DNA from 2 places in the Cryobacterium sp. TMT3-29-2 genome. Region 2 is predicted to be linked to the other one. Evidence: predicted binding sites of a transcription regulator. Region 2 holds the regulator's gene; the other holds the start of a gene.
The links. Region 2 encodes HrcA, which represses chaperone genes, less so after heat shock. Its sites were predicted from a motif close to TTNGCACTCGNNNNNNNCGAGTGCNAA; they were not measured.

Region 1: a site for HrcA is predicted at 1,955-1,981, ahead of groES (co-chaperone GroES). Genes of this name have one in related genera too.

What each region holds. Positions count from the first base shown of each region.
Region 1 is NZ_SOGK01000072.1:8,600-23,756, reverse strand. Features, by position in the region: gene E3O67_RS08430 (hypothetical protein) at 3-248, shown strand; gene E3O67_RS08425 (hypothetical protein) at 268-678, shown strand; gene E3O67_RS08420 (class I SAM-dependent methyltransferase) at 729-1,928, opposite strand; gene groES (co-chaperone GroES) at 2,056-2,352, shown strand; gene rarD (EamA family transporter RarD) at 2,424-3,392, shown strand; gene E3O67_RS08405 (ABC transporter substrate-binding protein) at 3,439-4,167, shown strand; gene E3O67_RS08400 (ABC transporter substrate-binding protein) at 4,293-5,588, shown strand; gene E3O67_RS08395 (ABC transporter ATP-binding protein) at 5,978-6,748, opposite strand; gene E3O67_RS08390 (ABC transporter ATP-binding protein) at 6,745-7,659, opposite strand; gene E3O67_RS08385 (branched-chain amino acid ABC transporter permease) at 7,649-8,629, opposite strand; gene E3O67_RS08380 (branched-chain amino acid ABC transporter permease) at 8,644-9,921, opposite strand; gene guaB (IMP dehydrogenase) at 10,200-11,702, shown strand; gene E3O67_RS08370 (MalY/PatB family protein) at 11,699-12,841, opposite strand; gene E3O67_RS08365 (GuaB3 family IMP dehydrogenase-related protein) at 12,905-14,023, shown strand; gene E3O67_RS08360 (glycerol-3-phosphate dehydrogenase/oxidase) at 14,096-15,157, shown strand, end outside.
Region 2 is NZ_SOGK01000012.1:16,739-31,895, reverse strand. Features, by position in the region: gene leuS (leucine--tRNA ligase) at 1-804, shown strand, start outside; gene E3O67_RS01840 (helix-hairpin-helix domain-containing protein) at 920-1,660, shown strand; gene E3O67_RS01835 (ComEC/Rec2 family competence protein) at 1,872-4,355, shown strand; gene holA (DNA polymerase III subunit delta) at 4,397-5,440, shown strand; partial or broken gene E3O67_RS17295 (YciI family protein) at 5,546-5,883, shown strand; gene rpsT (30S ribosomal protein S20) at 6,065-6,328, opposite strand; gene E3O67_RS01815 (alpha/beta fold hydrolase) at 6,447-7,193, opposite strand; gene lepA (translation elongation factor 4) at 7,538-9,385, shown strand; gene E3O67_RS01805 (DUF1990 family protein) at 9,390-10,037, shown strand; gene hemW (radical SAM family heme chaperone HemW) at 10,042-11,268, shown strand; gene E3O67_RS01795 (DUF4870 domain-containing protein) at 11,269-11,643, opposite strand; gene E3O67_RS01790 (DUF4870 domain-containing protein) at 11,680-12,129, opposite strand; gene hrcA (heat-inducible transcriptional repressor HrcA) at 12,297-13,334, shown strand; gene dnaJ (molecular chaperone DnaJ) at 13,414-14,535, shown strand; gene E3O67_RS01775 (16S rRNA (uracil(1498)-N(3))-methyltransferase) at 14,542-15,157, shown strand, end outside.

The DNA of each region.
Region 1 (15,157 bases), on a different contig from region 2:
TGGTGGCCGGCGTCATCGGCCTGCTCGGCTCGCCGATCGTATTCCTCCCGATCGTGGGCGGCATCCTCGGGCTGTTCATTCCCGCCGCTGCCGTCGTTCTGGGCTTCCTCGGCAAATCGAAGGAACCGCAGGCCCGGGGCTTCTGGCTGACCGGACTCATCACCGGGTTCATCGGCGTCGGGATGGCGCTGGTCAGTATCGTGATCTGGTCCGTCTTCTTCGCCACCGTCCCCAACTCGTCGTTCTGAGCCGGAGATAGCAGCGGGGATGATGGGGGAGGAACGGGACCCGTCCCGCGATGGCGACTTCCGGGCCGACCTCACCCGGCGTCCGGCACCGGCCCCGGGCGAGTTGGACTATGCGTCGACCGTCACCGCCCCCACGGAGTGGGTGCCGTACGTCTACACCGACAGCGAGCTGCGCGCTCAGGCGGGCCGGCGTGGCCTGTCCATCGCCTCGCTCGTCTTCGGGTTGCTCGGGTTACTGATCGCCGTGTTCGGCGTCTGGGGCGCGGCGCTCTCCCTCGCCGCAGTCGTGCTGTCCGTGATGGCCCGCCTGACCGAACGACGTGCCGGCACCGTGTGGGCCTACGGGCTGCTCACGGGGCTGGCCGGACTCGTCCTCGCGGTCGGGTGGGTGCTGATCGTCACGCAGGTGCTGACGATCGTGCCCGGCTGAGCCGGGCGCGCCTCGACCTGCGGCCTCGACCTTCCTGCTCCATCTGCGGCTCAGTCGAGCGGCGGAACCCGCTCCACGAGCAGGGCCACTCGCTGTCCCGCTGCCCGGGTGAGTACGAGCGTCGCCGACTCGGGGCCCTTGAGCTTCAGCCGGGTACGCAGAGTGGCCGGGTCGACATCCACGCCGCGTTTCTTGATCTCAAGCGTGCCGATCCGACGTTCCTGCAGCGCCAGCCGCAGCTTCTTCTCATCGACCGGCAGCACCTCCAGCACCCGGAACGCGGTGGCGAACGGCGTGCGATGCAGGGTCTCGGAGGTGAGGTACGCGATCCCCTCGCTGAGCATCAGCGCGTCGAGCGAGCGGGCAAGATCGCCGATCAGGCGGGCACGGATGATCGCGCCGTCCGGCTCGTACAGGTAGTCGCCCAGCACACCGACCGGTGCATCCTCGCTGTCGCGGGGCGCGGTCAGTTCGTTCGTCCCGGTCCGGCCGAGCAGCAGGGCGGAGCGACGGATGCCGGGGCGCGCCAGCGCTCCGAACCACAGCCCCATCTCCACGAGCCTGCCGTCCACCGAGACCCATTGCGCTTCGGCCTCGGCGGGGATCAGATCGCGGTCGTGTCCCGGACCGAGCTTGACGCCGATGGGCATCCGCTCACTGAGGCCGAAGACGAAATCGAGGTGGGGGGAGTAGTCCTCCGGCCTGGTGAGGCGGGAGGTGTTGGAGTGCCCGGCGGTGCGCCGGGCCGGATCGAGCCAGGCGGCGTCGAATCCGGTGAGGTCGACGTCTTCCGCGGCCGAGTGCAGAACGCTTGCATTCTCGAACGGAGCCAGGTTGTAGCTGGCGACGGTCGCGGTCACCTCGTCGGCGTCCACCGCCGTCACCGTGAGGTCCATGGCGGCCAGGGCCATGGCGTCGCCGCCGATCCCGCAGCCGAGGTCGACGACCCGGTTCAGGGTAGCGCCGGTGAAACGGCCGGCGTGCAGCGCGGCCACCCGCAGCCGAGTGGCCTGCTCGAGGCCGGCCTCCGTGAACAGCATGCGACCGGCGAACTCACCGAACTTGGGCAGGGCCTTGGCCCGGAGCCGGGACTGGCTGAGCACCGCGGTGACCAGGTCGGGGCTGTGCCCGGCCTTGCGCAGTTCGCTCACCACCCGCACGACGTCGGCGGCCGGGTCATACGGCGGCAGCGAGTCCAGCAGACGCAAACCGCCCGGCGATAACAGCTCGACGAGCTCTGAGCGTTCCATCGTGCAAACCTATCAACCCCTCGCATCTGGCACTCACGTTGCGTGAGTGCCAGATGCGCCCTAAACTCGATCTAGCACTCTCGCTGTGAGTCTGCTAACTATGTCTTAGCTAAGAAAGAGGTCAACCGTGTCGGTCTCCATCAAGCCGCTCGAGGATCGCATCGTCATCAAGCAGGTCGACGCAGAGCAGACCACCGCTTCAGGTCTGGTCATTCCTGACACCGCCAAGGAAAAGCCCCAGGAGGGCGAAGTTGTCGCAGTCGGCCCCGGCCGCATTGACGACAACGGCAACCGCATTCCGCTCGACGTCGCCGTCGGCGACAAGGTGATCTACTCCAAGTACGGCGGAACCGAAGTCAAGTTCGGTGGCGAGGATCTCCTCGTCCTGTCGGCTCGCGACGTGCTCGCAGTCGTCGTTCGCTAGTCACACCCACTGATCGGTAGAATCCCGGATGGCCTGGCCATCCGGGATTCTTCGTTAAGAAAGGCCCGCCCGTGGAGAAAGGCCCTCCCTCACCCGAGAACCTCAACCGGGCCCGTCCTGCCCGCCCGGCGCGGTCCGAACAGAGCAAGGGACTGATCTACGCGGTCCTCGCCTACGCACTCTGGGGCGCGTTGCCGCTCTACTTCCTGCTCCTCGCCCCGAGCGGGGCGTTCGAGATCGTGGCCTGGCGTGTTCTCTTCTCCCTGGTGTTCTGCGCGCTGCTCATCACGGTCACCCGCAAGTGGCGGTCGTTCGCCGGCCTGCTGCTGAGACCTCGCATCGTCTTCGCCATGGGTCTGGCCGGCCTGCTCATCTTCGTCAATTGGCAGACCTACGTCTTCGCCGCCCTCAGCGGACACGTGGTCGAGGCTGCCCTCGGATATTTCATCAATCCGATCGTCACCGTCTTCCTCGGCGTCATCCTGCTGCGGGAAAAGCTGCGGCTGCTGCAGTGGGTGGCCGTGGGCATCAGCCTCGGGGCCGTCGTCGTCCTCACCGTCGGCTACGGCTCGCTGCCGTGGGTGTCGCTCATCCTCGCGTTCTCGTTCGGCTTCTACGGCCTGATCAAGAAGCGCGTCGGCCGCGACGTCGACGCCGTCGCCGGCCTTACCCTCGAAACGGTCTGGCTCGCGCCCATCGCCGTCGTGCAGCTGATCGTGGTGGGCTCCGTTTCCGGTCTCACCTTCGGGACCGTCTCCACCTGGCATACCCTGGGGCTGCTGGCAGCGGGCGTGGTGACCGCCGTCCCGCTCCTGTTTTTCGCCGCCGCGGCCCGGCGGCTGCCTTTGACGTACATGGGCCTGATCCAGTACTTCGCGCCCATCCTGCAGTTCCTGGTCGGCGTCTTCGTGCTGCTCGAGCCGATGCCGCCCGAGCGCTGGCTCGGGTTCGCCTTGGTCTGGGTGGCGCTGGTCGTCCTCACGACCGACATGGTCCTCACCGGGCGCGCGCCCCGGCGTGCGTCCCTGGAACCGGCCTGAGCCCGGCTACGCTCGGGGGCGCACCTCGTACCTGAAAGGACACCGGATGCGCGCTGCGTCGAGTTCCCTGCCAGTCAGCCTGATCGGGGGGCTCGCCTGTGTTCTTCTGCTCTCCGGTTGCACAGCGGAGGCCGCGCCGCCGGTGGCCACGCCCACCGTCGCACCCGTCGTGATCGCACCGTCCGGCGACGGGACCGTGCGCATCGGCACCCTGTTCCCCATGACGGGCCCGGCGGCCGCCAGCGGAGCGGCGCAGGTGGCCGGCACGGAACTGGCCGCCCGGGAGATCACCGAGCAGGGCCGAATCCTCGGTACTCCCATCGAGATCGTCCACCGCGACTCCGCCGTCGACGCGGCGACGGCGCTGACCGACCTGCTGGCCCGCGGCGTCGACGTCGTGCTCTGGGACGCCACGGTCCCGATGCCGGACGACCTGGCCGCTGCCGTTCTGGCGGCGCCGGCGGCGCTGCTGGCGCTCGGCGACTTCGCGAACGGCGGCACACCCCTGGCCGCCAGCGGCGGCTTCGCGGCGCGCCTGCGCACTCTGGATCCGGGGTTGGTCGACACCGCCGGCGGGGGCGAGGCCTATGACGGGGTCGTCCTGAGCGCCCTGGCCGCGGCGCGGGCCGGAGACGACGGCGCGGCGTCGATCAGGCCGGCCCTCGACCAGGTCAGCACCGGGGCGGTCGCCTGCGCATCCTGGGGAGAATGTGCGGCCGCGCTGGCCGATTCGCAACAGATCGCCTATGCGGGCGTCACCGGCCGCCGATCGTAACGATTTGGTCTGCGTTACACGGATGTAACACGGTTGCCTTGTTTCGCGCGATTCCTGTCAATAATGTGACAGGACGGCAGTCATTCGACCGCTGGCATTTCTCATTCCTAGTCCCAAGGAGCAACATGAGCGTATTCGCGAAGGCCTCGGCCTCCCGCTCAGTCCGGGCAGTCGTCACTGGAGTCGCCATGGTCGGCGTCAGTGCACTTCTGCTCACCGGATGCAGCAGCAACACTGCAGAACCGGCTGAATCGGAAGCCCCCGCCGCGAGCGGAGACGCCCAAGCCATCACGGCCGGCGACCGCGACCTCACCCTGAAGATCGGCACCATCCTTCCCCAGAGTGGTGCCCTGGCCTTCCTCGGCCCGCCCGAAGAAGCCGGGGTCGCACTGGCCGTCAAGGACATCAACGACGCGAATCTTGGACTCACCGTCGAGGCCATCTTCCGTGACTCCGGCGACACCACGACGGACACCGCGACCGGTTCGGTGACCGACCTCCTCTCGCAGGACGTCTCGGCCATCATCGGTGCAGCATCCTCCGGCGTCTCCAAGACCGTGATCGACCAGATCACCGGCGCGGGTGTCGTGCAGTTCTCGCCGGCCAACACCTCGGCAGACTTCACGAAGTACGCCGACAAGGACCTCTACTGGCGCACCGCCCCGTCCGACCTGCTGCAGGGTGAAGTCCTGGGCACGCAGATCGCCGACGACGGCAACGCCACCCTCGGCCTGATCGTGCTCAACGACTCGTACGGCACCGGCCTCGCCGAGTCCACCACGGCGGCCTTTGAGGCTGCCGGCGGCGAGGTCGTCGCCACGTCGCTGTTCAACGAGGGTGACTCCAACTTCGCGGCTCAGATCTCCGAAGTGACCGCCGCCAACCCCGACGCGATCGCCCTGATCACGTTCGACCAGGCCAAGGTCATCACCCCCGCGCTGGTCGGCTCCGGCTACCCGGGCGGCAACCTCTACTTCGTGGACGGCAACCTGTCCGACTACAGCAAGGACTTCGACGCCGGCATCATCACCGGAGCCAAGGGCACGCTGCCGGGCCTCGACGTGGGAACCCTCGGCGACTTCACCGAGCGTCTCAAGGAGCTCGACCCCACCCTGACCGACTTCAGCTACGCGGCCGAGTCCTACGACGCCGTCATGCTCGTCGCTCTGGCTGCCTTCGCGGCCAATGACGTCTCGGGTGAGGCCATCTCCAAGCACCTCCGCCAGGTCTCTGGTGGAACCGGCGACGGCACCGCGGTCTCCGACTTCACCGCGGCGGCCGAAGCCCTCGCAGCCGGCGACCAGGTCGACTACGACGGCTTCTCCGGCCCGGTCACGTTCGACGAGAACGGTGACCCGACCGAGGCAACCATCGGCGTCTACGAGTACCTCGAGGACAACACGTACAAGCGCATCAACTAGTCACCGATCAGTCGCCCATCGGCAGCTGAACTGGAAGGGCCCCGACTTCGGTCGGGGCCCTTCTTCGTGCGCCCGGCAACTTGTCTAGTTCGACAGTCTCGGTCGAGTTCGTCCCGCGCGCGCAGCGACGTCGACCGGAGCCGTCGAACTCGCGCCGAACTCGGCGGACCGGGCACGGCGGACCGCACACGGCGGACCGGGCACGGCGGACCGGGCACGGCGGACCGGGCACGGCGGACCGGGCACGGCGGACCGGGCACGGCGGACCGGGCACGGCGGACCGCACACGGCGGACCGCAGGCGGCGGACCGCACACACAGAAGCGGCGCCCGAGGATCTCGGGCGCCGCTTCTGTGTGTTGGTCGTGCTGGTCGTGCTGGCGGCTCCGGCTAGTCGTCCTGGCCGAGGGTGCCGAGGTAGAGGCCGATCACCTTGGGGTCGTTCAGCAGCTCGCGGCCGGTGCCCGTGTAGGCGTCGCGGCCCTGGTCGAGCACGTAGCCGCGGTCGCAGATCTGCAGGCAGCGGCGGGCGTTCTGCTCCACCATGATCGTGGTCACACCGGCCTTGTTGATCTCCTTGACCCGCAGGAACGCCTCGTCCTGGCGCACGGGGGAGAGGCCGGCACTCGGCTCGTCGAGCAGCAGCACGTGCGGGCCCATCATCAGCGCCCGCGACATGGCCACCATCTGGCGTTCGCCGCCGGACAGCGATCCGGCGCGCTGCTGGAGCCGCTTCCCGAGCTCCGGGAAGATCTCCGTGACGAACTGCAGCCGCTCGTCCAGGCCCTTCGGTTTCAGGAACATGCCCATCTCCAGGTTCTCCTGGATCGTGAGCGTGGGGAAGACGTTGTTCGTCTGAGGCACGAAACCGACGCCCTTGGCCACGAGCTTGTTGGCCTTGAGGTTGGTGATGTTCTCGCCGCGAAGCAGGATCTCACCTTCCCTCACCTTGACCTGGCCGAAGATCGACTTGAGCAACGTGGACTTGCCGGCGCCGTTCGGGCCGATGATCCCGATCAGTTCGCCGTCGTAGGCGGTCAGGGAGCAGGCGTTGAGAATGTTGACGCCCGGCAGGTAGCCGGCCGTCACCGTCTTGACCTCGACGACGGGCTGCCCGCTGGGGGTGTAGGCCGGCGCGGCGGCAGGGCTAGTGTTCGTCAATCGAGCAGCTCCTTAATGGCTTCGACACGTTCTTCTTCGGCGGCCGGATCCTCGCCGAGGTCCTCGTCGTGGTGCTGGCCCAGGTAGGCGTCGATCACGGCGGGGTTGCGCATCACCTCGTGCGGGTCACCCTCGGCGACCACGCGGCCCTCGGCCATCACGATGACCCAGTCGGCGATGTGGCGCACCATGTGCATGTCGTGTTCCACGAAGAGAACCGTCATGCCCTCCGCCTTCAGGTTCAGGATGTGGTCCAGCAGCGACTGCGTCAGCGCCGGGTTCACCCCGGCCATCGGCTCGTCGAGCATCACCAGGCTCGGCTCGCTCATCAGCGCCCGTGCCATCTCGAGAAGCTTGCGCTGCCCGCCGGAGAGGCTGGCGGCGTAGTCGTCCTTCTTGGAGTCGAGCTTGAACCGTTCGAGGATATCGAGGGCCCGCACCCTGTTCGCCTCCTCCTGCTTGCTCCAGAAGAAGGGGAAGACCGCCCGGAACAGGTTCTCGCCGGCCTGGCCCTTGGCGCCGAGCAGCATGTTGTCCATGACGGTCAGCAGACCGAGCGCCTTGGTGAGCTGGAAGGTGCGCACCTGGCCCATCCGTGCCACCTTGAACGCGGGCATCCCCGACAGAGGGCGGCCCTCGAAGGTCCACGACCCGGTGTCGGGCTTATCGAAGCCCGTCAGCAGGTTGAACAGGGTGGTTTTGCCGGCTCCGTTGGGCCCGATCAGCGCCGTGATGGCGCCGCGCGGGATCTCGACGTGGTCGACGTCGACGGCCTTGAGACCGCCGAAGGTGCGGCTCACGCCGTCCGCGACCAGGATCGGATCGCGCTTCTTGCAGCCCGGTGCGGCCTCGCCGATGTGCAGGTCGGTCGACTTGACCGGCTTGTTGCTGGGAACTGTGTTATTTGACAAAGGCCAACTCCTTCTTGTTTCCGAAGATGCCTTGCGGTCTGAAGATGACTATAAGCATGATCGCCACTCCCACCAGGATGAAGCGCAGCTGGCCCGCCTGGATGCTGGTGATGAACGGAATCCAGCCTGCCTCCACCGCACGGGCGATGAACCCGGAGAAGAAGGACAGCAGAACCCAGAAGACCATCGAGCCGATGACCGGCCCGAGGATCGTGGACGCGCCGCCGAGGAGGAGTATCGCGTAGATGAAGAACGTCAGTGACGTCTGGTAGTTCGACGGAACCACGGCACGGGGGAGCACGAAGATCATGCCCGCGATCGTGCCGAATGCGCCGCCGAGAATCAGAGACTGCATCTTGTAGGAGTAGACGTTCTTGCCGAGCGCGCGCACGGCATCCTCGTCTTCACGGATTCCCTTGATCACGCGACCCCAGGGACTGCGCATGATCTGCCACGTGAACAGGCAGGCGAGGGCCACGATCGACCAGGCCACGATCCGCAGCCACCAGTCGTACTCGTTGTACTCGAACGGGCCGAAGCCGTAGCGCCCCTCCGGGATCGGGTTGAGGCCCGCAAAACCGCCCTTATACCCGCTCAGCCCGTTCGCGGAGCCGGTGAAGGACTGGAACGTGTTGGTCGTGAACAGGAGGCGCACGATCTCGGCCGCCGCGATCGTCACGATCGCGAGGTAGTCCGCCCGGAGGCGCAGGGTCGGTATACCCAGGATCAGGGCGAAGATGACGGATGCGCCGATCCCCACCAGCACGGCACCCCAGACGGGGAAGCCGAAGCTGAGGGTGGAGATGGCGAAGCCGTAGGCGCCCAGGGCCATGAAGCCGGCCTGGCCGAAGTTCAGGAGGCCGGTGTATCCGAAGTGGATCGCCAGCCCGAGCGCCGCGAGGGCGTAGGCGGCGGTGGTCGGGCTGATCAGCTCGACGGCTGCGTTGCTAAAGATTGCTCCCCAGTCGATCATCGGATGCCCTTCTAGCCAATTCTCTCTTTGCGACCCAGGATGCCTTGCGGCCGAAGCAGCAGCACCAGGATCAACACGACAAGTGCACCGACGTATTTAAGGTCGGAGGGAAGCCACAGCGTCGACAGTTCGACGAACAGGCCGACGATGATCGAACCGATCAGGGCGCCGAAGGCGGTGCCGAGACCGCCGAGGGTCACGGCCGCGAAGACGAGCAGCAGGATCTGGAAACCCATGTCCCAGCTGACACCCGGCCGGAAGTAGGCCCACAGGATGCCGCTGAGGCCGGCGAGGGCTCCACCGACCACCCAGACGATCCGGATGACGCCGTCGACGTCGATCCCGCTGGCGGAGGCCAGGCTGGGATTGTCGGAGACCGCGCGGGTGGCCTTGCCGATGCGGGTGCGCAGCAGGAAGTAGGAGACGGCCAACAGCACCACGATGCTGATGCCCATGCTGGCCAGGTCGATCATCGAGAGCCGGATCGGTCCCAGCTTCATGTCAGCCAGGCCGGAGCCCGGAAGCTGGCTCGTTCCGCCGCCGACGAAGATCTGGAACACGTACCGCAGGGCGAGCGAGAGCCCGATGCTCACGATCATCAGCGGGATCAGACCCACGCCCTTGCGGCGCAGCGGTTTCCAGATCACCGCGTCGAGGCTCCAGCCGAGACCTGCGCTCAGCACGACGGCGATGATGATCGCCAGCCAGATCGGCACGCCCAGCGTGACCGAGAAGAGCAGGGCCATCAGCGCGCCGAAGGTGATCATCTCGGCATGGGCGAAGTTGCTCAGCCCGGTGGTGCCGAAGATCAGGGACAACCCGATCGCCGCGAGGGCCAAGAGCAGGCCGAAGTTCAGCCCGTTGACGAAGCGGTTGACGAACTGGTCGAAGAAGCTGACCGTGGTGCGCGTGCCCTCGCCGAGGAAGAAGTTCACCGACTTCACCTTCGTGAGCGCGAACTCCGCCTCAATCACGTTGCCGCCCTTGGCAACGACGACACCCTTCGGAAGGGTCTCCTCATCGAGGCTGACCGTGTACGTGGCCTTCTCGGGCACGCCGACTTTCCACTTGCCCTCGGCGTCCGTTTCCACGGATGCCTCATAACCGCCGCCTTCGACGGTGATCAGCACGTTGTCGAGCGGTTTCTGGTCGAACTGCACGTTGCCAGTGAGCACGAACTCGTACTCGTCGGTTCCGACCTCGTCGGCGTGAGCCGGACCGGCGGAGACTGTGGCGAACGTGGACATCGTCAAGGCTGCGAAGAGCAGGCCGAGGAAGATCACCAGCATTCTGGGTGAGAATCTGCGAACAGCTTCAGGGGAATTCACTGCACCTCCATGGGGGCACCGTTGGGTCTGTCACCGAGCGTGCCCCGGGTCTCACCTACCAACATCTTTGTTGACAGTAAGTGACGATTATGTCCCATATGTGACGACGGCGGTCGGAACTGCCCAGATTCTCTTCCGAGGAATGCGTGGAGCGCGACGTCGCTTAACATTGACAAGACCGGTGATCGACTTGGATTGCCGGATTTTCTCCACTTTCCTGCATCTGTAAAAGGGGTTTCATGGATCAGCCAGATCCGTTCGGTTTCACCGGGCTCACCTACGACGACGTCCTGCTTCTTCCGGGGCATACCGACGTCATTCCCAGTGAAGCCGAGACCCTGTCTCGGTTGACGCGCCGAATCAGCGTGGCCACGCCGCTGCTGTCCAGCGCGATGGACACCGTCACAGAGACCCGGATGGCCATCGCGATGGCCCGTGAGGGCGGCCTCGGCGTGCTGCACCGCAACCTCTCGATAGTCGACCAGGCCGAGCAGGTCGACCTCGTCAAACGCAGCGAATCCGGCATGATTACCAATCCGGTAACAACTTCGCCCGACGCCACTGTTGCGGAGGTCGACGCCCTCTGCGGGCAGTACCGCATCAGCGGTCTTCCGGTCATCGACGCCGACGGCGTGCTCGTGGGAATCATCACCAACCGGGACATGCGGTTCGTTTCCAACACCAAAAAGCACACGACGCTCGTGCGCGAGGTGATGACGAAAGGCCCTCTGATCACGGGCAAGGTCGGCATGGCGCCGATGGACGCCGTCGCCATCTTCGCCACCCACAAGATCGAGAAGCTTCCCCTCGTCGACGACCACGGCCGCCTCACCGGCCTGATCACGGTCAAGGACTTCGACAAGAGCGAGGAATACCCCTTCGCCACCAAGGACGACGCCGGACGTCTGCGCGTCGGCGCGGCCATCGGCTTCTTCGGCGACGCCTGGCAGCGCGCCACCGCACTGCTGGACGCGGGCGTCGACGTTCTCGTGGTCGACACCGCCAACGGCGACAGCGCCGGGGTGCTCGAGATCATCCGTCGCCTGAAGTCCGACCCCGCGTTCGAGGCGGTCGACGTGATCGGCGGCAACGTGGCCACCCGCTCCGGCGCCCAGGCCCTCATCGACGCGGGCGCGGACGCGATCAAGGTCGGCGTCGGCCCCGGCTCGATCTGCACCACCCGCATCGTCGCCGGCGTGGGCGTGCCGCAGGTCACCGCCGTCTACCAGGCGTCGCTTGCGGCCAGAGAGACCGGCATCCCGGTGATCGCCGACGGCGGGCTGCAGTACTCGGGCGACATCGCCAAGGCACTGGTCGCCGGCGCGGACACCGTCATGCTCGGTTCCCTGCTCGCCGGTTGTGACGAGAGCCCCGGCGAGCTCGTCTTCGTCAACGGCAAGCAGTTCAAGACCTACCGCGGCATGGGTTCGCTCGGCGCGTTGCAGAGCCGCGGCACGAAGACTTCCTACTCCAAGGACCGCTACTTCCAGTCGGATGTCCCCTCCGACGACAAGCTCATCCCGGAGGGCATCGAGGGCCAGGTGCCGTATCGCGGACCGGTGTCCGCCGTGGCTTACCAATTGATCGGCGGCCTGCGCCAGTCCATGTTCTATGTGGGCGCGCGCACGATCGACGAGCTCAAGCAGAAGGGCAAGTTCGTTCGGATCACCGCCGCCGGGCTGAAGGAGTCGCACCCGCACGACGTGCAGATCGTGGTCGAGGCTCCCAACTACCGCCGTTAGCGCGCTGCGGCCAGCCGGGAGACGGCTTCCGCGAGTACCTCGGGTGAACAGCCGAAGTTGAGGCGCGCGAAGCCCCGGCCGGGTTCGCCGAACATCGGGCCGGGGCTGAGCGCGACCCGCGCCCGCTCGAGTGCGACCAGGGCCGGGTCGTCACCCCAGTCCAGGCTCCGCAGGTCGAGCCAGGCCAGATAGCCGGCCTCGGGCGGCCGGTAGCCGACTCCGGGCAGCTGCGCGTCCAGCAGTGCGGTGAGCCGGTGGCGGTTGCCGTCGAGAGATTCGAGCACCCCGTCCAACCACGGCTCCCCGTCGCGGAACGCCGCGATGCCGGCGATCAGCCCGAACTGGCTTGTGCGCCAGGACACCTCCTGGGGCAGGGCGGCGAGCCCGCCGCGCATCCTCTCGCCGGCGGTGACGATTAGCGCGCATTTGAGGCCGGCCAGGTTCCAGGCCTTGCTCGCGCTCGTCACGCAGACGCCGTGGTCGGCGGCCTCGGGGGAGACGGTCAGGTAGGGCGTGAAGGCGGCGTCGGAGTAGGTCAGCGGGGCGTGCACCTCATCGCTGACGACGGTGACGCCGTAGCGGGCGGCGAGCCCGGCCAGCGCCGCCAGGTCCTCGACGGTGTGCGGATGACCGATCGGGTTGTGCGGGTTGCAGAGCAGCACGCAGCGCACTCCGGCCGCAAAGGCGCGTTCGAGGCCGTCCAGGTCGAGGGTCCAGCCGGTCTGGCCGTCGAGGAGCGGCACGGCGTGCACCACCCCGCCCGCCTCGGGTACGAGGTCGAAGAACGGCGGGTAGACCGGGGGAGTGATCACCACCCGGTCGCCGGGCCTGATCAGCATCCGCAGGGTCTCCACGATCGCCACGCTGACATCGGTCGTGGTGGTCACCTGCTCGGGGTCGACCGGCCAGTCCCAGCGGCGGCCGGCGAAACCCGCGAAGGCGGCGCCCAGCTCGGTGTCGGGTGCGACATAGCCGGTGTCGCCGTGGCGCACTGCCGCGGCGAGCGCCTCCCGGACGGGTGCGGCGAGCGGGAAATCGGACTCGGCGACGAAGAGCGGCAGTACATCGGCGGGGAAACTGCGCCATTTCCTGCTGGTGCGCTCGCGCAGGAGGGACAGTGGGTCGGCGGTGACGTCCATCACCTCAGGATGCACCCCGCGGCATCCGTCGTCGAGGAGCCTCGCGGCACCTAAACTGGAACCATGGAAATCGAGATCGGCCGCTCCAAGCGCGCCCGCCGCGTATATGCCTTCGACGACATCGCGATTGTGCCCAGCCGGCGCACCCGCGACCCGGAGGATGTGTCGGTCAACTGGACCATCGACGCGTACCAGTTCTCGATCCCGTTCCTCGCGGCTCCGATGGACTCCGTGGTGTCCCCGAAGACGGCCATCATGATGGGCCAGCTCGGCGGCGTCGGTGTGCTCGACCTCGAGGGTCTCTGGACCCGCTACGACGACCCTGAGCCGCTTCTCGCGGAGATCCGCGAGTTGCCCGCCGACCGGGCCACCGCCCGGATGCAGGAGATGTACTCCGAGCCGATCAAGCCCGAGCTCGTCACGGCGCGCCTCGCGGAGATCCGCGCGGCCGGCGTGACCGTGGCCGGCGCCCTGTCGCCGCAGCGCACGCAGGAACTGTACGAGACCGTCGTCGCCGCCGGCGTCGACCTGTTCATCATCCGCGGCACCACCGTTTCGGCCGAGCACGTCTCGCAGAACCAGGAACCCCTCAACCTCAAGAAGTTCATCTATGAACTCGACGTGCCCGTGATCGTGGGCGGGGCGGCGACCTACACCGCGGCCCTGCACCTCATGCGCACCGGTGCGGCCGGCGTGCTCGTAGGCTTCGGCGGCGGCGCGGCCTCGACCACGCGCGCCTCCCTCGGCATCCACGCGCCCATGGCCACGGCCGTGGCCGATGTCGCCGGCGCGCGGCGGGACTACATGGACGAGTCCGGCGGACGCTACGTGCACGTCATCGCCGACGGCGGCCTCAACACCTCCGGTGACATCGTCAAGGCCATCGCCTGCGGCGCCGACGCCGTCATGCTCGGCACCGCGCTGGCCCGGGCGACGGATGCCCCCGGCGGCGGCTTCCACTGGGGTGCCGAGGTGCACCACTCGAAGCTGCCCCGCGGCAAGCGGGTCGAGGTGGGCGCCCTGGCGCCGCTCGAGACCATCCTCTACGGTCCGACTCCGATCGCAGACGGCACCGCGAACCTCGTCGGCGCGCTGCGCCGCTCGATGGCCACCACCGGCTACTCCGACCTGAAGGAATTCCAGCGCGTCGAGGTGGTCGTCGCCCCGTACCGGGTGAATTAGGCGGTTGTCGCGCCGCACCGAGTGAACTAGCGTCTGTGTACACATCACACCATCCGAAATGGGAGTGAGCACATGGCAACTGGCAACTCTGCGTCGCGATCCACGAAACTGGGTCCGGAAGAACGGGCCGCGGCCCTCGAACGGCTGAAGGGCAAGGAGCTCGACATCCTGGTGGTCGGTGGCGGCATCGTCGGCACCGGGGCCGCCCTGGACGCGGTCACCCGCGGCCTGAGCGTGGGCATCCTCGAGGCCAGGGACTGGGCCTCGGGAACGTCGAGCCGGTCGTCCAAGCTGGTGCACGGCGGCATCCGATATCTGGAGCAAGCCGACTTCCGGCTGGTGCGCGAGGCTCTGACCGAGCGTGGCCTGCTCCTGCAGCGCATCGCCCCGCACCTGGTGAAGCCGGTGCGGTTCCTCTACCCGCTCCGGAAGCGCGTCACCGAGCGTTTCTACGTGGGCGCCGGCATGCTGCTCTACGACCTCTTCTCCTACACCGGCGGGCGCGGCCCCGGTGTGCCGCACCACCGCCACCTGTCCAAGCGGCAGGTGAAGGGGCTCCTGCCGAGCCTGAACACCGACACGATCGTCGGCGGCATCACCTACTACGACGGCCAGGTCGACGACGCGCTCTACGTCGCCTCGCTCGTGCGCACGGCCTCGTTCTACGGCGCGCACGCGGCCAGCCGGGTGCGGGTCGAGGGATTCATCAAGGTCGGCGAGCGGGTGGTCGGTGTGCACGCCCACGACCTGCAGACCGGCGAGCGGTTCGAGGTGCGGGCCCGGCAGGTCGTGAACGCGACCGGAGTCTGGACAGACGACACGCAGCGCATGGTCGGTGAACGCGGCACGTTCAAGGTGCGGGCGTCGAAGGGCATCCACCTGGTCGTGCCGCGGGACCGGTTCCAGTCGGCCATGGGGCTGCTGCTGCGCACCGAGAAGAGCGTACTGTTCGTGATCCCCTGGGGACGGCACTGGCTGATCGGCACGACCGACACCGACTGGCACCTCGACAAGGCCCACCCTGCCGCCACCGCCGCGGACATCGACTACCTGCTCGAGCATGTGAACGCCGTGCTGCGGGTGCCGCTGACCAGGGAGGACGTCGAGGGGGTCTACGCGGGTCTCCGGCCGCTC
Region 2 (15,157 bases):
AAGGTGCTCTTCGACCTCGGCTATGTCAGCTTCACCGAGCCGTTCACGGCGCTGCTGAACCAGGGAATGGTCATCCTGGACGGCGCCAAGATGTCCAAGAGCAAGGGCAACCTGGTCTACTTCACCGAGGAGGTCGACAAGTTCGGCGTCGACGCGGTGCGGCTCACCATGGCCTTCGCCGGACCACCGGAAGACGACATCGACTGGGCGGATGTCTCGCCGGTCGGCTCCGCCAAGTTCCTGGCCCGCGCCTGGCGCGTCGCCCGTGACGTCACGAGCACACCGGACGTCGATTGGAGGGCCGGCGACGCCGGTCTCCGAAGGGTCACGCACCGGTTCCTCGCCGACGCCCCCGGCCTGGTCGAGTCGTTCAAGTTCAACGTGGTCGTCGCCCGCCTGATGGAACTTGTCAACGCCACCCGCAAGGTGATCGACACGGGCTCCGGCCCCGCGGATGCCGCGGTGCGCGAGGCCGCGGAGGTCACCGCCATGGCGCTCAACCTGTTCGCGCCCTACGCGGCCGAGGACATGTGGCAGCACCTCGGCTATGAGCCGTGTGTCGCGCTCGTTCAGTGGCGCAAGGCCGACCGCACCCTGCTCGTGGAGGAGTCGGTCACGGCGGTCGTGCAGGTCGACGGCAAGGTGCGCGACCGCATCGACGTGTCCCCGAAGATTTCCGGCGACGAGCTGGAGCGTCTCGCGCGCACCTCGGCCGAGGTCATTCGCCGGATCGGCGACCGCGAGATCATGAATGTGATCGTGCGCGCGCCAAGGCTGGTCAGCATCGTCACCCGCGGCCAGTAGCCCCAAAGGCCAGTAGTCCCACGTCCTTGCCTCCCCAGGGTGGCGCCTCACGGTGCCGCCCACAGCGTGCGGCCGCGCACCGGGGCTCCGGCTTACGTCGGCGTAGCCTGCCGGGATGGAGCCTGACCCGATAGTCGCGGCACTCGACCGCTTGGCCCCGAGCGCGCAGGGGCGTGCCCCTGCGCGCGTGCGCATCGGGGTCGGTGCGGCCGTGGTGCTGCTGATCGCGGCGCTGGCCACCGCGGTGGTCGTGTCCGCGCTCGGACAACAGGCCGGTCATCAGGTGGTGTCTCCGGCGGATTCGGCTGCGGGATCGGGCTCGGGCGCCGGTGCCGGCACGGCTGCCGGCGGCGCCGACACCGGCCCGGCCCCGAGCTCGTCGGGGGCGGCTTCGGCATCCGGTGGCCTCATCTTCGTGCATGTGCTCGGTGCCGTGCGTCGTCCCGGGCTCTTCGAACTCTCCACCGGTGCTCGGGTGATGGATGCCGTTGCCGCCGCCGGCGGGCTGACCGAGACCGCCGATCCGGCCGGCACGAATCTCGCCCGCAAGCTCAGCGACGGGGAGCAGGTGTATCTGCCGCAGCTCGGGGAAGTGCCCGTCGGACCGCCGCCGGGTGCCGGCTCGGTCCCCGGTGGCGCACCCGGCCCGGGTGTCGGCCCGTCGGCCCTGGTCAACCTGAACACGGCCACCCTTGTCGACCTCGATACCCTGCCGCGCATCGGACCGGCCATGGCCCAACGCATCCTGGACTACCGCGACACCAACGGGCCGTTCGCCACCGTCGAGGACCTGCGCAATGTCACCGGCATCGGCGAGAAGACCTTCGAGGGGCTCAGCGCCCTGGTCACGGTGTGAGCGCGGGCGATCGGATTCGTCCGGCGAATCGGAGCGGCGCCAATTAGGAGCGGCGAGGACATCCTCGAATAGTGGGCACGCCTCCCCACCCACGGGCCGGAGGGAACGGCCCACAGATCATGGAGGGAACCGAGGAGAGTCACGGACGCGCTTAGCCTCCCGGTATGACGCGCAGACCCCCCGCTGCAGGATTCGCTCAGCGGATCACGGCATGACCGGGCTCGACCTGCGCCTGGTGCTCCCCGCGGCGGCCGCGTGGCTGGCGGCCTGGTTGCTCATTGCCGTCCCCGAGTGGGCGGCCGGTGCGCAGGCCGCGCTCTGGAGCGTTTCACTCTGCGTGGGTCTGGTCGTGGCTCTGCGTCTGGTCCGGCCCTGGGGAGCACCGGTGTGCGGAGTGCTCCTGGTCTGCTGCGCGGCGGCCGCGCTGCTGGCATCCGCCGTCACGGTCGCCGCGCCGGGGCGGTTGCCGGACGCCGTGCGGGAGGAAGCGGCCCGCCAAGCCGGCGTGACCCTGCTCCTCACGGTGTCGTCGATCCCGGTGCAGACGCAGTCGTTCGGTGCGCCCACCCTGTTCGGCCCTGCAGGGGCCGACTCCGACACCGACCTCGGCGCATCTCCCCGGGTGCGATTCCGCGGCATCCTGACCGGGATCGAGCCGGGCGGGGCTGCCAGCGGCGATACGGCCAGGGACGACGCTGTGCGGGACGATGCCGTGCGGAACGGTACTCTGCGGAGCCTGTCGGTTCCAGTGGTCGTGTTCGCAGAGGCCGCCCAGGACACGGCGGCGACGCTCCAGATCGGCAGCGTCCTGCGGCTGGACGCCACCCTCCGGCTCACCGCGGCCGGGGATGCGGCGTCCGCCCTGGTCTTCGGGCGCGGAATGCCCGAGCTCGTCGATACGCCGCCCTGGTGGCTCGGCTGGGCCGCGGAGCTGCGCACCCTGTTCACGGCCGCCGCGGGGGAGCTGCCCGGTGACGGCGGCGACCTGCTGCCCGGCCTGGCTATCGGCGACACGAGTTCGGTCGAGGCTGATCTGGATGAAGCGATGAAGACGAGTTCCCTCAGCCACCTCACAGCCGTGTCTGGGGCCAACTGCGCCGTGGTGATCGCGGGCGTTATGCTCCTGACTGGGTTTCTGGGACTGCGCCGCGGCATCCGGATCGGGATTTCGCTGCTCACCCTGCTCGCGTTCGTCGTGCTGGTGACACCCGAACCCAGCGTGCTGCGCGCCGCCCTGATGGCCACGATCCTGCTGCTCGGGATCGCCTCGGGGCGGCCGGGCCGAGGCGTGCCGCTGCTCGCCCTCGTCGTGATTCTGCTGCTCGCGGCCGACCCGTGGCTGGCCCGCAGCTACGGCTTCGCCCTGTCGGTGCTCGCGACGGCGGGCCTGCTCGTACTGGCCGCGCCGCTCACCCGGCTGCTGCACCGCTGGCTGCCCGCCTGGCTCGCTGCGGTGATCGCCATCCCGCTGGCCGCACAGCTGGCCTGCCAGCCGGTGCTCGTGCTGCTCACCCCAACCCTTCCGCTGTACGGGGTGCCCGCGAACCTGCTGGCCGGTCCCGCGGCTCCGGCCGCCACCGTGATCGGTCTGATCGCGTGCCTGCTGCTGCCCTGGTTGCCCGGCGTCGCCGGGGGAGTGCTTTACCTGGCTTGGTTGCCAGCCGCCTGGATCGCGGCGATCGCCCGCACGTCCGCAGGGCTTCCCGGCAGCCGTCTGCCCTGGCTGGGGGGCGCGATCGGTATGCTCGTGACCGTCCTGCTGACCGTGGCGGTGGTTGCGTTGGTGCTGCGCGGCCGGGGGCAGGTCCGGGCGCACTGGCCGATCGGGGCGATTGCGGTTCTGGTCCTGGCCACCGGCAGCTACGGCGGAAGCCTGATCGGAGCCGGCGTCGGCCGGGCCGTGGCGTTTCCGGCGGACTGGCAGATCGCCGCCTGCGACATCGGGCAGGGTGACGCGATCGTCGTGCGTGACCGTGAACGCTACGCGCTCGTCGATGTGGGGCCCGACCCGGTTCTCCTCAGCGAATGCCTAGACACGCTCGGCATCGACCGGATCGACATCCTCGTGTTGACCCACTACGACCTGGACCACATCGGCGGGGTCTCCGCCGTGATCGGCCGGGTCGACACGGCTCTGGTCGGCATCCCGGAGAATGCCGACGATGAGCGCCTGCACGATGCCCTTGCCGCGGGCGGGGCCGAGATCCGGGAGGCCGCCCGCGGTGACACCGGCACCCTCGGGGAGCTGCGCTGGGAGATCCTCTGGCCGGTGCGGGGCTCGCCGGTGATGCAGACCGGCAACGAGGGCAGCGTGACGATCGGGTTCGACGGTCGGGGCATCCGTTCCCTCTTCCTGGGAGATCTCGGCGAGGAGTCCCAGGACGCGCTCCGGCGTCGTGATGGTCCGGGCTCGGTGGATGTCGTCAAGGTCGCCCACCACGGGTCGGGGGACCAGAGTCCGGCGCTCTACGCCGATCTCCGGGCCACGGTGGGGCTGATCTCCGTCGGCCGGGAGAACGGCTACGGGCATCCCACGGACACGATCCTGGACATCCTCGGGTCCGTGGGCACGCTGGCCTTTCGCACCGACCAGCAGGGGCTGCTCGTGATCGCCCCGGGGCCGGGCGGTGGTGCGCTGACGGTCTGGACCGAGAGCGTGCGGGGCGAGACCGTGGCGGTCGCCGGCCCCGGATAGTCTTGACAGAACCTGCACCGCCTCGACCGAAGGAACCCCGAGTGGCCGCACGAACCGCCTCATCCGGCCGGGCCGCACCCCGCGCCGCGCCGAAAACGGCCGCCATTCCGCAGCTGGCCTGGCATCAGGTGCGGCCGGCCCCGATCATCCTGGTGTCCGGAACCGAGGTCTTCCTGGCCGAGCGTGCGATCCGCCAGCTGCGGGACTTCCTCAAGCTCGAAGACCCCAGCCTGGAGATCAGCGACGTGCAGGCAGACAGTTATGCGCCCGGCGAGCTACTCACCATGGCCAGCCCGTCTCTCTTCGGCGAACCGCGGCTGATCCGGGTCAGCTCGGTGGAGAAGTGCAGCGATACCTTCCTCGCGGATGCCCTGGACTACCTGCAGAACCCGGCCGAGGACACCTACGTGGTGCTCCGGCACGGCGGCGGTGTGCGCGGCAAGAAGCTGCTCGACACCATCCGCTCCGGCATCGGAGGCGGCATCGAGGTCGTCTGCGCCGAGTTGAAGAAGGACTCCGACCGCCACGACTTTGCCTCCGCCGAGTTCAAGACGGCCGGCAAGCGGGTCACGCCCAGCGCGCTGCGGTCCCTGGTCGCCGCGTTCTCCGGCGACCTGGCCGAACTCTCCGCGGCCTGCCAACAGCTCATCGCGGATGTGGGCGCCGAGGTGACCGAGACGACCGTGGACCGCTACTACGGTGGCCGGGTCGAGGCCAACGCGTTCAAGGTGGCCGACGCGGCGATCGCCGGGCATCAGGGTGAGGCGCTCGTCATCCTGCGCCACGCCCTGTCCTCCGGTGCGGACCCGGTCCCCGTGGTGGCCGCGTTCGCCATGAAGATCCGCACCATGGCGAAACTCTGCGGGGCGCGCGGCGGCTCGGGCCAGCTGGCGTCGCAGTTCGGGCTCGCCCCCTGGCAGGTCGAGCGTGCCCAGCGCGACCTGCGGAACTGGACCGACGAGGGTTTGGCCCGCTGCGTCGTGGCACTGGCCGAGACGGATGCCGCGGTGAAGGGTGCCGAGCGCGACCCCGTGTTCGCCCTCGAGCGGCTCATCGGCGTGATTGCCCGACGGGGTGAGAACTGACCGGGCTCGGCCCGGCTGAGGTCAGCTGCTCCGGCACCTGCACGGCAACGTCTTCCTCTCGCACTCCCCGTTGCGGTCCGGACCGCCCGAGGGGACCATCGAGACATGACCAAATACCTCATCTCCTTCCCTGGTGAAGCCATGGTGCTCACCGATGATGACTTCCCGCTCGCCGTCGCGGAATCCCATGCGGTGATCGAGGAGGCCAAGGCCGCTGGCGTCTATGTGTTCGGTGGCGGAATCGAGGAGGGAATCGATCCTGTCCTGGTCTCCGCCGACGGGACGGTGAGTATGGATCTCTATCCGGGAGCGACCTCACGGGCGGGTTCACCGTGTTGGAGCTGCCCACGCGGGAGGCCGCGGTCGGGTGGGCGAGGAAGCTCGCGCAGGCCTGCCGGTGCTCGCAGGAGCTCCGCGAGTTCGGGTATGACTCGGCGAGCTAGGAACAGGACTGAATCATCGGCGAAGAGTCAGGGAGAGGCCGGCTCCTTGTCGACCCGGTAGCACCTCCCGCAACATTTGGAGCCTAGGACCGGACACACGAAAGCCCCCACCGAAACGGAGGGGGCGATTGTGTGCGCCGGTCAGGGCCGGTGAAGGGTCCTGAGCCGGGTCAGGCGGAGACTAGACGAGGGCGTTGACCGACTTGGCGATCGCGGACTTCTTGTTCGCGGCCTGGTTCTGGTGGATGACGCCCTTGCTGACGGCCTTGTCGAGCTTCTTCGAAGCAATGGCGAGGCTGGCGACGGCCTTGTCCTTGTCGCCGGAGGCGATCGCGAGGCGCGTCGCGCGGACGGCGCGCTTGAACTCGCTCTTGACCGACTTGTTGCGCTCCTGGGCCTTCTTGTTGGTGCCGATACGCTTGATCTGCGACTTGATATTTGCCACGTTTATACGCTTTCGTTAGGTTCTTGTTCGGATGGGCCGCTTGGCGGTAGAGGGCGCCGTGCGGCAATAATCGTGTGGGGTGGGACCCAACACGCAAGCCAACAGGAAACGATACCAGTTATTCGCTCAGGCCGACAATCGGACCCGGCCGGTCGATGGCAATGTCCTTGAGGATGCCGCGCAGCACCGCCGCGAACCGCTCCGGCTGGGCAAGGCTGACGAGGTGCGACGCACGGGGAACGATCACGAGGCGGCCGTCCCGGCAGGCGGCGAGGAAACGTCGCTCATGTAGCCGGAACTGGTCGAGTGAACCGTTGACCAGCCACACCGGTCCGGGATAGCGTGCCAGGCTGTCGAGCGGGCGGAGGGTTCCGGTGGCGCCGAGCCCGGCATCCATCACGCCCAGCGGTACCCCACCGGAGAGCGTGTCGGCGGCCCCGTGCGGTGGCAGGAGCACTCGCACGAGCGTGGTGTGGAGCCACAGTCCCTGGTCGGGCAGCCGGCGGATCAGCCGGGCCAGTCCCCGGTAGGCGTCAAGCGGCCAGCCGGCGGGAACCGCACAGCTTCCCGCGGCGACCAGCCCGGCCACCTTCTGCGGGTGGCGTGCGGCGTACTCGATGGCGTAGTAGCCGCCCAAGGACAGTCCGACCAACAGCACCCGGCCACCCAGGGCGTCGACTCCTTCGTCGATGGCGGCCAGGGCGCCCGCCACGGTGAACGGTTCGTCCATGCGGGAGCCGTGCCCCGGCAGATCGATCGCGAGCGCCGGATGCCCCGTCTCGCCCAGCATGAACAACTGGTGCCGCCACATGGTGCTCGACGTGCGGATCCCGTGGACGAAGAGAACGGGGATGGCGGGTGTCATTCATTCCTCCTCAATGAGCAGCGATATTACAGAGGTGGCCCGACATACGGGCCCGTACCGAGGGAGCCTCACACGGGAACCGTTGCTCGGTGCAGTCGTGAGAACGAATTCGACGGACATTTTTCCGAAATCGGACACAGATGGGTGGAAAAAGCTCATTTTCGGGAAATTCTCCGTCGAAGTGGTTCACGGCAGTGATGCACGGCAGTGGTTGGCTGCGAGCGCCGAGCGTCGAGCGTCGAGCGTCGAGCGTCGAGCGCTGAGCGGTCCAGAGCGGCCGCCTGGAACGCGGAGCAGCAGCGGCGAAACGGGGACCCAGCCACCTATGGGAGAATTGCCAGACCATGTCACCGAGACCCCTCACGGCGCTTGAACCGGCCGCCACCCCGCCCGAGTTCATCCGCAACTTCTGCATCATCGCCCACATCGACCACGGCAAGTCCACGCTGGCCGACCGGATGCTGCAGATCACCGGCGTCGTCGACGACCGTTCGATGCGCGCCCAGTACCTCGACCGGATGGATATCGAGCGCGAGCGCGGCATCACCATCAAGAGCCAGGCCGTTCGGATGCCGTGGGAACTCGACGGCCAGACCTACGCACTGAACATGATCGACACTCCCGGCCATGTGGACTTCACCTATGAGGTGTCCCGCAGCCTGGCCGCGTGCGAGGGAGCCATCCTCCTCGTCGACGCCGCCCAGGGCATCGAGGCGCAGACCCTCGCCAACCTCTACCTGGCGCTGGAGAACGACCTCACCATCATCCCGGTGCTGAACAAGATCGACCTGCCGGCCGCTGACCCCGACAAGTATGCGAAGGAGCTCGCCAGCCTGATCGGCGGCAGCCCCGACGACGTGCTCCGGGTCTCCGGTAAGACCGGCGTCGGCGTCGCCGAACTCCTGGACCGGGCCACCCGCCTCATCCCGGCCCCGGTGGGCGACCCGGCCGCCCCGGCCCGCGCGATGATCTTCGACTCGGTCTACGACAGCTACCGCGGCGTCGTCACCTACGTGCGCATGATCGACGGCAAGCTGGGCCCGCGCGAGAAGATCCAGATGATGTCGACCCGGGCCACGCACGAGATCCTCGAGATCGGCGTCACCTCGCCCGAGCCCACCAACAGCAAGGGCCTCGGAGTCGGCGAGGTCGGCTACCTGATCACGGGCGTGAAGGATGTGCGCCAGTCGAAGGTCGGCGACACGGTCACCACGGCGCTCCGCCCCGCGACCGTCGCCCTGCCCGGTTACACCGAGCCCAAGCCGATGGTCTTCTCGGGCCTGTACCCGATCGACGGCAGCGACTACCCGGCCCTCCGCGAGGCCCTCGACAAGCTCAAGCTCTCCGACGCGTCCCTCGTCTACGAGCCCGAGACATCCGTCGCCCTCGGATTCGGTTTCCGCTGCGGCTTCCTCGGCCTGCTGCACCTCGAGATCATCACCGAGCGGCTCGACCGCGAATTCGGCCTCGACCTGATCACCACCGCTCCCAGCGTGATCTACGAGGTCACCACCGACGATAAGAAGTCGGTCACGGTGACCAACCCGAGCGAGTTCCCGAACGGCAAGATCGCCAAGGTCGAGGAGCCCATCGTGAAGGCGGCCATCCTCGCGCCCAAGGACTACGTCGGTGTGATCATGGAACTCTGCCAGAGCCGCCGCGGAACCCTGCTCGGCATGGACTACCTCGGTGAAGACCGGGTCGAGATCCGCTACACGATGCCGCTCGGCGAGATCGTGTTCGACTTCTTCGACAACCTGAAGAGCCGCACCGCCGGCTACGGCTCGCTCGACTACGAGCCGATCGGCTCGCAGGAGGCCGACCTGGTCAAGGTCGACATCCTGTTGCAGGGCGAACAGGTCGACGCGTTCAGCGCGATCGTGCACCGCGACAAGGCCTACGACTACGGCGTGCTGATGACCGGGCGCCTCCGGAAACTCATCCCGAGGCAGCAGTTCGACGTTCCCATCCAGGCCGCGATCGGCGCCCGTATCATCGCACGCGAGTCGATCAGCGCCATTCGCAAGGACGTCCTCGCCAAGTGCTACGGCGGTGACATCTCCCGCAAGCGCAAGCTGCTGGAGAAGCAGAAAGAGGGAAAAAAGCGAATGAAGATGGTCGGCCGGGTCGAGGTTCCCCAGGAGGCGTTCATTGCCGCCCTGTCCGGCGACGAACCCCCGAAGAAGAAGTAGACGGATGCGCCGCGCCACCTTCACCGACACAGCCGTCACCTACGCGTCCATCGGCGGCACCCTCGCCCCCGACCTTCTCCGGTTCCCACCCAAGGGGTACCGGCCCCTCGAGCGCACCGTGCGCCTCGGCAGCGGCGAGGAGCGCTTCGAGCTCGCCTCGAAGTCGCTGATGACCTGGGGTGTGCAGCGGGGGAGCGGCATGACCGTCACCGACCTTCTGGACGGCACCGGTCAGCAGTACACGGGGCTCGTCTTCGACGCCGACGGTCAGGCCGCCCGCAACCAGAAGGTCGAGCCGGACGAGGCCGTCTTCGCCGAGGACGGAACCCCCTACATCGTCAACGGGATGTCCGCGCACCTCACGACCAAGTTCGGGCCCTTCACGATCGACGCCCCCGTGCGTGTGGTCTACGTGATCGATGAGCCCAACCGCCTCGGCTACGCCTACGGCACCATGGCCGGGCACCCAGCCAGCGGTGAGGAGTCATTCATCGTCGAGAGGCGCGCGGACGACTCGGTCTGGCTCACCATCCGTGCCTTCTCGCGCCCCAGTTCCTGGGTCTACCGGCTCGGCTGGCCGCTCGTGCGACGGCAGCAGTCGAAAATCACAGCACGGTACCTGCGCGCGCTGCATCCGATCGGCGCGGTCTAACCGAATGGGCAGTGCCCTCCCTCTCGGCGACCCCGCACCCCGCGACGGCCTGCTACCGGCCTCGGCCGCCGTGGGGGCGGCCGGGCGCGACTTCGGCGTCTACCTGCACGTGCCGTTCTGCCGGGTGCGTTGCGGCTACTGCGATTTCAACACCTACACCGCCACCGAGTTGCGCGGCGCATCACAGCACGACTATGCCGGTCAGGCGATCAGCGAGGTCGAGGCGGCCGGCCGCATCCTGACCCTGTCGGGCGTGCCAGCCCGCGAGGCGGCGACCGTCTTCTTCGGCGGCGGAACCCCCACCCTGCTTCCGGCCGACGACCTGGTGCGGATGCTGCAGGCCGTGCGCTCCACCTGGGGCATCGCGCCCGACGCGGAGGTGACCACCGAGGCGAACCCCGACTCTGTCGACGCCGCCTACCTCGCCCGCCTCGCCGAGTCAGGCTTCACCCGGGTGTCCTTCGGCATGCAGTCCGCTGTGCCGAGCGTGCTGGCCACCCTCGAGCGCACCCACGACCCCGAGCGCGTGCCACTGGTCGTGCAGTGGGCCCGCGAGGCCGGCCTCGACGTGTCCCTCGACCTGATCTACGGCACTCCGGGGGAGACCCTCGCGAATTGGCGCACCAGCCTCGAGCACGCCATCCGTCAGGCACCCACGCACATCAGCGCGTACTCGCTCATCGTTGAGGAGGGCACCAAACTCGCCCGCCAGATCAAGCGCGGCGAGTTGGCCTCGGTCGACGACGACGTGCAGGCGGAGTTCTACGAGTTGGCCGATGACCTTCTGTCGCGGGCCGGCTACAGCTGGTACGAGGTGAGCAACTGGGCCACGGACCACGCTCACCGTTCCCGCCACAACCTTGCCTACTGGCGCAGCCAGGACTGGTGGGGCGTCGGGCCCGGAGCGCACAGCCACATCGGCGGGGTGCGCTGGTGGAACGTCAAGCATCCGTCGGCCTATGGCGACCGGATCCGCGCCGGCGACTCACCGGCCGCGGGTCGGGAGACCCTCGACGCGGCCACCCAGGAAGTGGAGCGGGTGCTGCTGCTCACCCGCATCCGCGAGGGCATTCGCATCGACTCCCTCAGCCCGCTCGGCCGCCGCGAGGTGGCCGGGCTGATCGCTGACGAACTCATCGACGCGCGAGCAGCCCTCTCCGGGTCCGTCGAACTGACCCGAAGAGGACGCCTCCTGGCGGATGCCGTCGTGCGCCGACTGGTCGCGGACTGACTAGTTCACGAACTTGATCGTGAGCGGGTACGTGTAGTACTCGCCCCGGTTCGCCGCAAGGGCGGCCATGATGCCGAAGACGATCGCCAGCACCCAGGCGGCAGCCAGGAGCAGGAAGCCGACGACGACGATGGTGAGGACCGAACCCACGATGTAGGCGAGCAGCAGCGTCAGCTGGAAGTTCAGGGCGGCCGCCGTGTGTGCCCGGATGAACGGGCCGCGTTCCTTGAGCACGATGTAGCCGACCAGAGCGGGCAGCGGGCCGAACAGAATCCCACCGATGTGGATGAGAGTGGCCCACAGCTTCTCGTCGGCCGGGTTCAGTTGAGTCGGTGCCTGGTACGGGTTAGGCGGAGGCGGGGTGTAATCGGACATGTTGCTCCTTCGATAGAAAAGACTGGCTCGGGCCGGCTACTTGATGAGGCGCAGGGCGAACGGGTACCGGTAGTGGTTCCCATCCTTGGCCTGGAGATAGCCGAGCACCGAGAAGACTACGCCGAGGATGTAGAGCACCCAGGCGAGACCACCGATGACGCCGCCGATGCCGAACGTGAGGAAGCCGATGACCGTCGCAAAGAAGTTGACCGCGAAGTAGCCGATCAGAAGTGTGATCTGAAAATTGAGCGCTTCCTTGGCCTCGACGCCGGTCAGGGGTCCGCGGTCCTTGAAGAGCAGCCACAGCACCAGGGACGGCAGGAACATCAGGATCCCGCCGAGGTGGGCGAGGGACGCCCACTGGCGGTCATCCGCCTCGGACACAGGTGACGGTCCGGGGGCGGCAGGCTGATACGGCGGTTGCGGCGGCCGCTGGCCCTGGTAGGGATCATCGGGTCCGGGTCCGGGACCGGTGAAATTGCTCATGATCGTGCCTTTCAGTGCACAGGGGAAGGGGTGGTACATGCCAAAGTTACCGCGCCCAGACATTCGGGAGCAATGGGGAAGCCCAGCCGGTCGCGGTATGATTGGCAGTCACATACCCCGAGTGCCAACCAGTGCTGCACTCACGACGCTGGGAGGAGGCGAGAGTCATGGTGTCCGATCGCAGTCTCGAAGTCCTGCGGGTGATCGTTCAGGACTACGTTGCCTCCCGCGAACCCGTCGGGTCCAAATCTATCGTCGACCGGCACTCCTTCGGGGTCTCGGCGGCCACGATCCGCAACGACATGGCCCTGCTCGAAGAGGAGGAGTTGATCGCGGCCCCGCACACCTCGTCGGGCCGGATCCCCACCGACAAGGGTTACCGCCTGTTTGTCGACCACCTCGCCGATCTGCGGCCGCTCTCGGCGGCGCAGCGCCAGGCCATCGAGACGTTCCTCGGCCAATCGGCCGACCTCGACGAGGTGCTGGCCCGCAGCGTGCGGCTGCTCTCCCAGCTCACCCACCAAGTCGCGCTGGTGCAGTATCCGTCGCTGTCCCGCGCGAAGGTGCGCCATATCGAACTGGTTCCTCTATCCGAAACCCGCCTCCTGTCCGTTCTGATCACGGATGCCGGACGTGTCGAGCAGCGCGTCGTCGACCTGCCCCGGCCGCTGGCGGAAACCGTTCTGGTCGAGCTGCGGGCCCGGCTGAATGCGGCCCTGGTCGGTCTCGGCATGAGCGAGGCCGCCGGTTCCCTCACCGCGGGCACCCTGACCGCCGCCGCCGACCTCGGCTCGTTCGATCAGCAGGAAGCCGTGGAGCTGATCATCGGCACACTGCGCGACCAGGTCGGCGCGAACCGGCAGGACCGGCTCGTGATGGCCGGCGCCGCCAACCTCGTGCGCACCGAGGAAGACTTCACCGGCAGTATCTACCCGGTGCTCGAGGCCATCGAAGAACAGGTCGTGCTCCTGCGGCTGTTCGGTGAGATGGCCACCGACCAGCACGGCGTGTCTGTCAGCATCGGCCGGGAGAACGCCCCGTTCGGTCTGGCCGAGACATCCGTGCTCACCAGCGGCTACTCGTCGCAGGGCGGCAACCTGGCCCGCCTCGGCGTGCTGGGCCCCACCCGAATGGACTATTCAAACAACATGGCGGCCGTCCGAGCGGTCGCCCGCTACCTTTCACGCCTTCTCGGCGAGAATTGACCAGGTCCCCCTGCCCAGAGGTCGGGGGCCCGCATTCAGAACGAACCCATATTTCAGAACAGACCTAGGAGAGCCAGCTTTGGCTGACCATTACGAAGTACTCGGCGTTGCACGCGACGCCTCGACCGACGAGATCAAGAAGGCCTACCGCAAGCTCGCCCGGCAGCTCCACCCCGACGTGAACCCGGGAGCGGATGCATCCGAACGTTTCAAGTCCGTCACGCACGCCTACGACGTGCTCAGCGACGCCAAGCAGCGCGACAACTACGACCGCGGCGGCAACGGCCGCTCGGGGGGAGGCGCGGGTGGCGGTTTCGACGGCAACTTCGGCAACTTCGGCGACATCTTCGAAACCTTCTTCGGCGGCGGCGGGGGATCCACCCGCGGCCCCCGGTCTCGCCGCGAGCGCGGCCAAGACGCCCTGATCCGGGTCGAACTCGACCTCGACGAGATCATCTTCGGCACGCACCGCGACCTCGAGGTCGACACGGCCATCGTCTGCGGTACCTGCAGCGGAACCTGCTGCCAGCCGGGCACTGCACCCGTCACCTGCGACATCTGTCACGGCACCGGCAACATCCAGCGCGCTGTGCGCTCGCTGCTCGGCAACGTCATGACCAGCAGCCCCTGCGGGTCCTGCCGCGGCTACGGCACGATCATCGCCACGCCCTGCGTCACCTGCCAGGGCCAAGGCCGCGTGCGCGCGCGACGCACTGTCCCCGTCGACATCCCCGCCGGGGTCGACACGGGCCTGCGCCTGCAGATGCCCGGAAGCGGCGAGGCCGGCCCGGCCGGCGGCCCCAACGGCGACCTCTACCTCGAGATGAAGGTACGCCACCACGACGTCTTCAGCCGCGACGGCGACGACCTGCTCGCCACCCTCGAGGTGCCGATGACGGATGCCATCCTCGGCACCTCCGCGACCGTCAAGGCGCTCGACGGCGACATCGAGGTCGAACTCAAGCCGGGCACGCAGAGCGCCGAGGTCATCACGGTCAAGGACCGCGGCGTCACCCGACTGCGCGGAAACGGGCGCGGTGACCTGAAGATCGGCGTTCACGTGGTCACGCCGACCCGCCTCGACCACAAGGAACGCGAACTGATCGAAGCCTTCGCCGCCCGCCACAAAGCGCCGGAACCGTCACTCAGCGCCTTCCAGCAGGGCCTGTTCGCCAAGCTGCGCGATCGGTTCCGCGGCTAGACGTCCATGGCACATTTCTTCATCGATGAGGCGCTCCTGGCCACCGACTGCGTGCCGGGGGCAGTCGTCGGGATCACCGGCGCCGAGGCGCGGCACGCGGTCACCGTCAGCCGGGTGCGACCGGGTGAGCACCTGCAGATCGGGAACGGGGCCGGGCTGATGCTCTCCGCCACCGTGGTCGGCGCGGACGCGAGCCTGTTGACCCTGCGCGTCGAAACGGTGACCGTGACCGCGCGCGTGACGCGGCGCATCCGTTTGGTCCAGGCCCTCGCCAAGGGAGACCGGGACGAACTGGCCGTGCAGGCTGCCACGGAGCTCGGCATCGACGGGGTCATCCCCTGGGCCGCATCCCGGTCGGTGACCCGCTGGGAGGGTGCGAAGGTGCAGAAGGGCCGAGATCGCTGGTCCAGCATCGTGCGCGAGGCCTCCAAGCAGTCGATCCGCGCGTGGCTGCCCACTGTCGCGGACCTGATGAGCACAAAAATGCTGGCCGAGCTGGCCGGCTCCACCCGAATGCTGCTATTGGAACCCTCCGCGACTGAACGCCTCACGTCGCAGGCGGCGCCGACCGACGACCGGGAGATCCTGCTCGTCGTCGGCCCCGAGGGCGGTATCTCCCCGG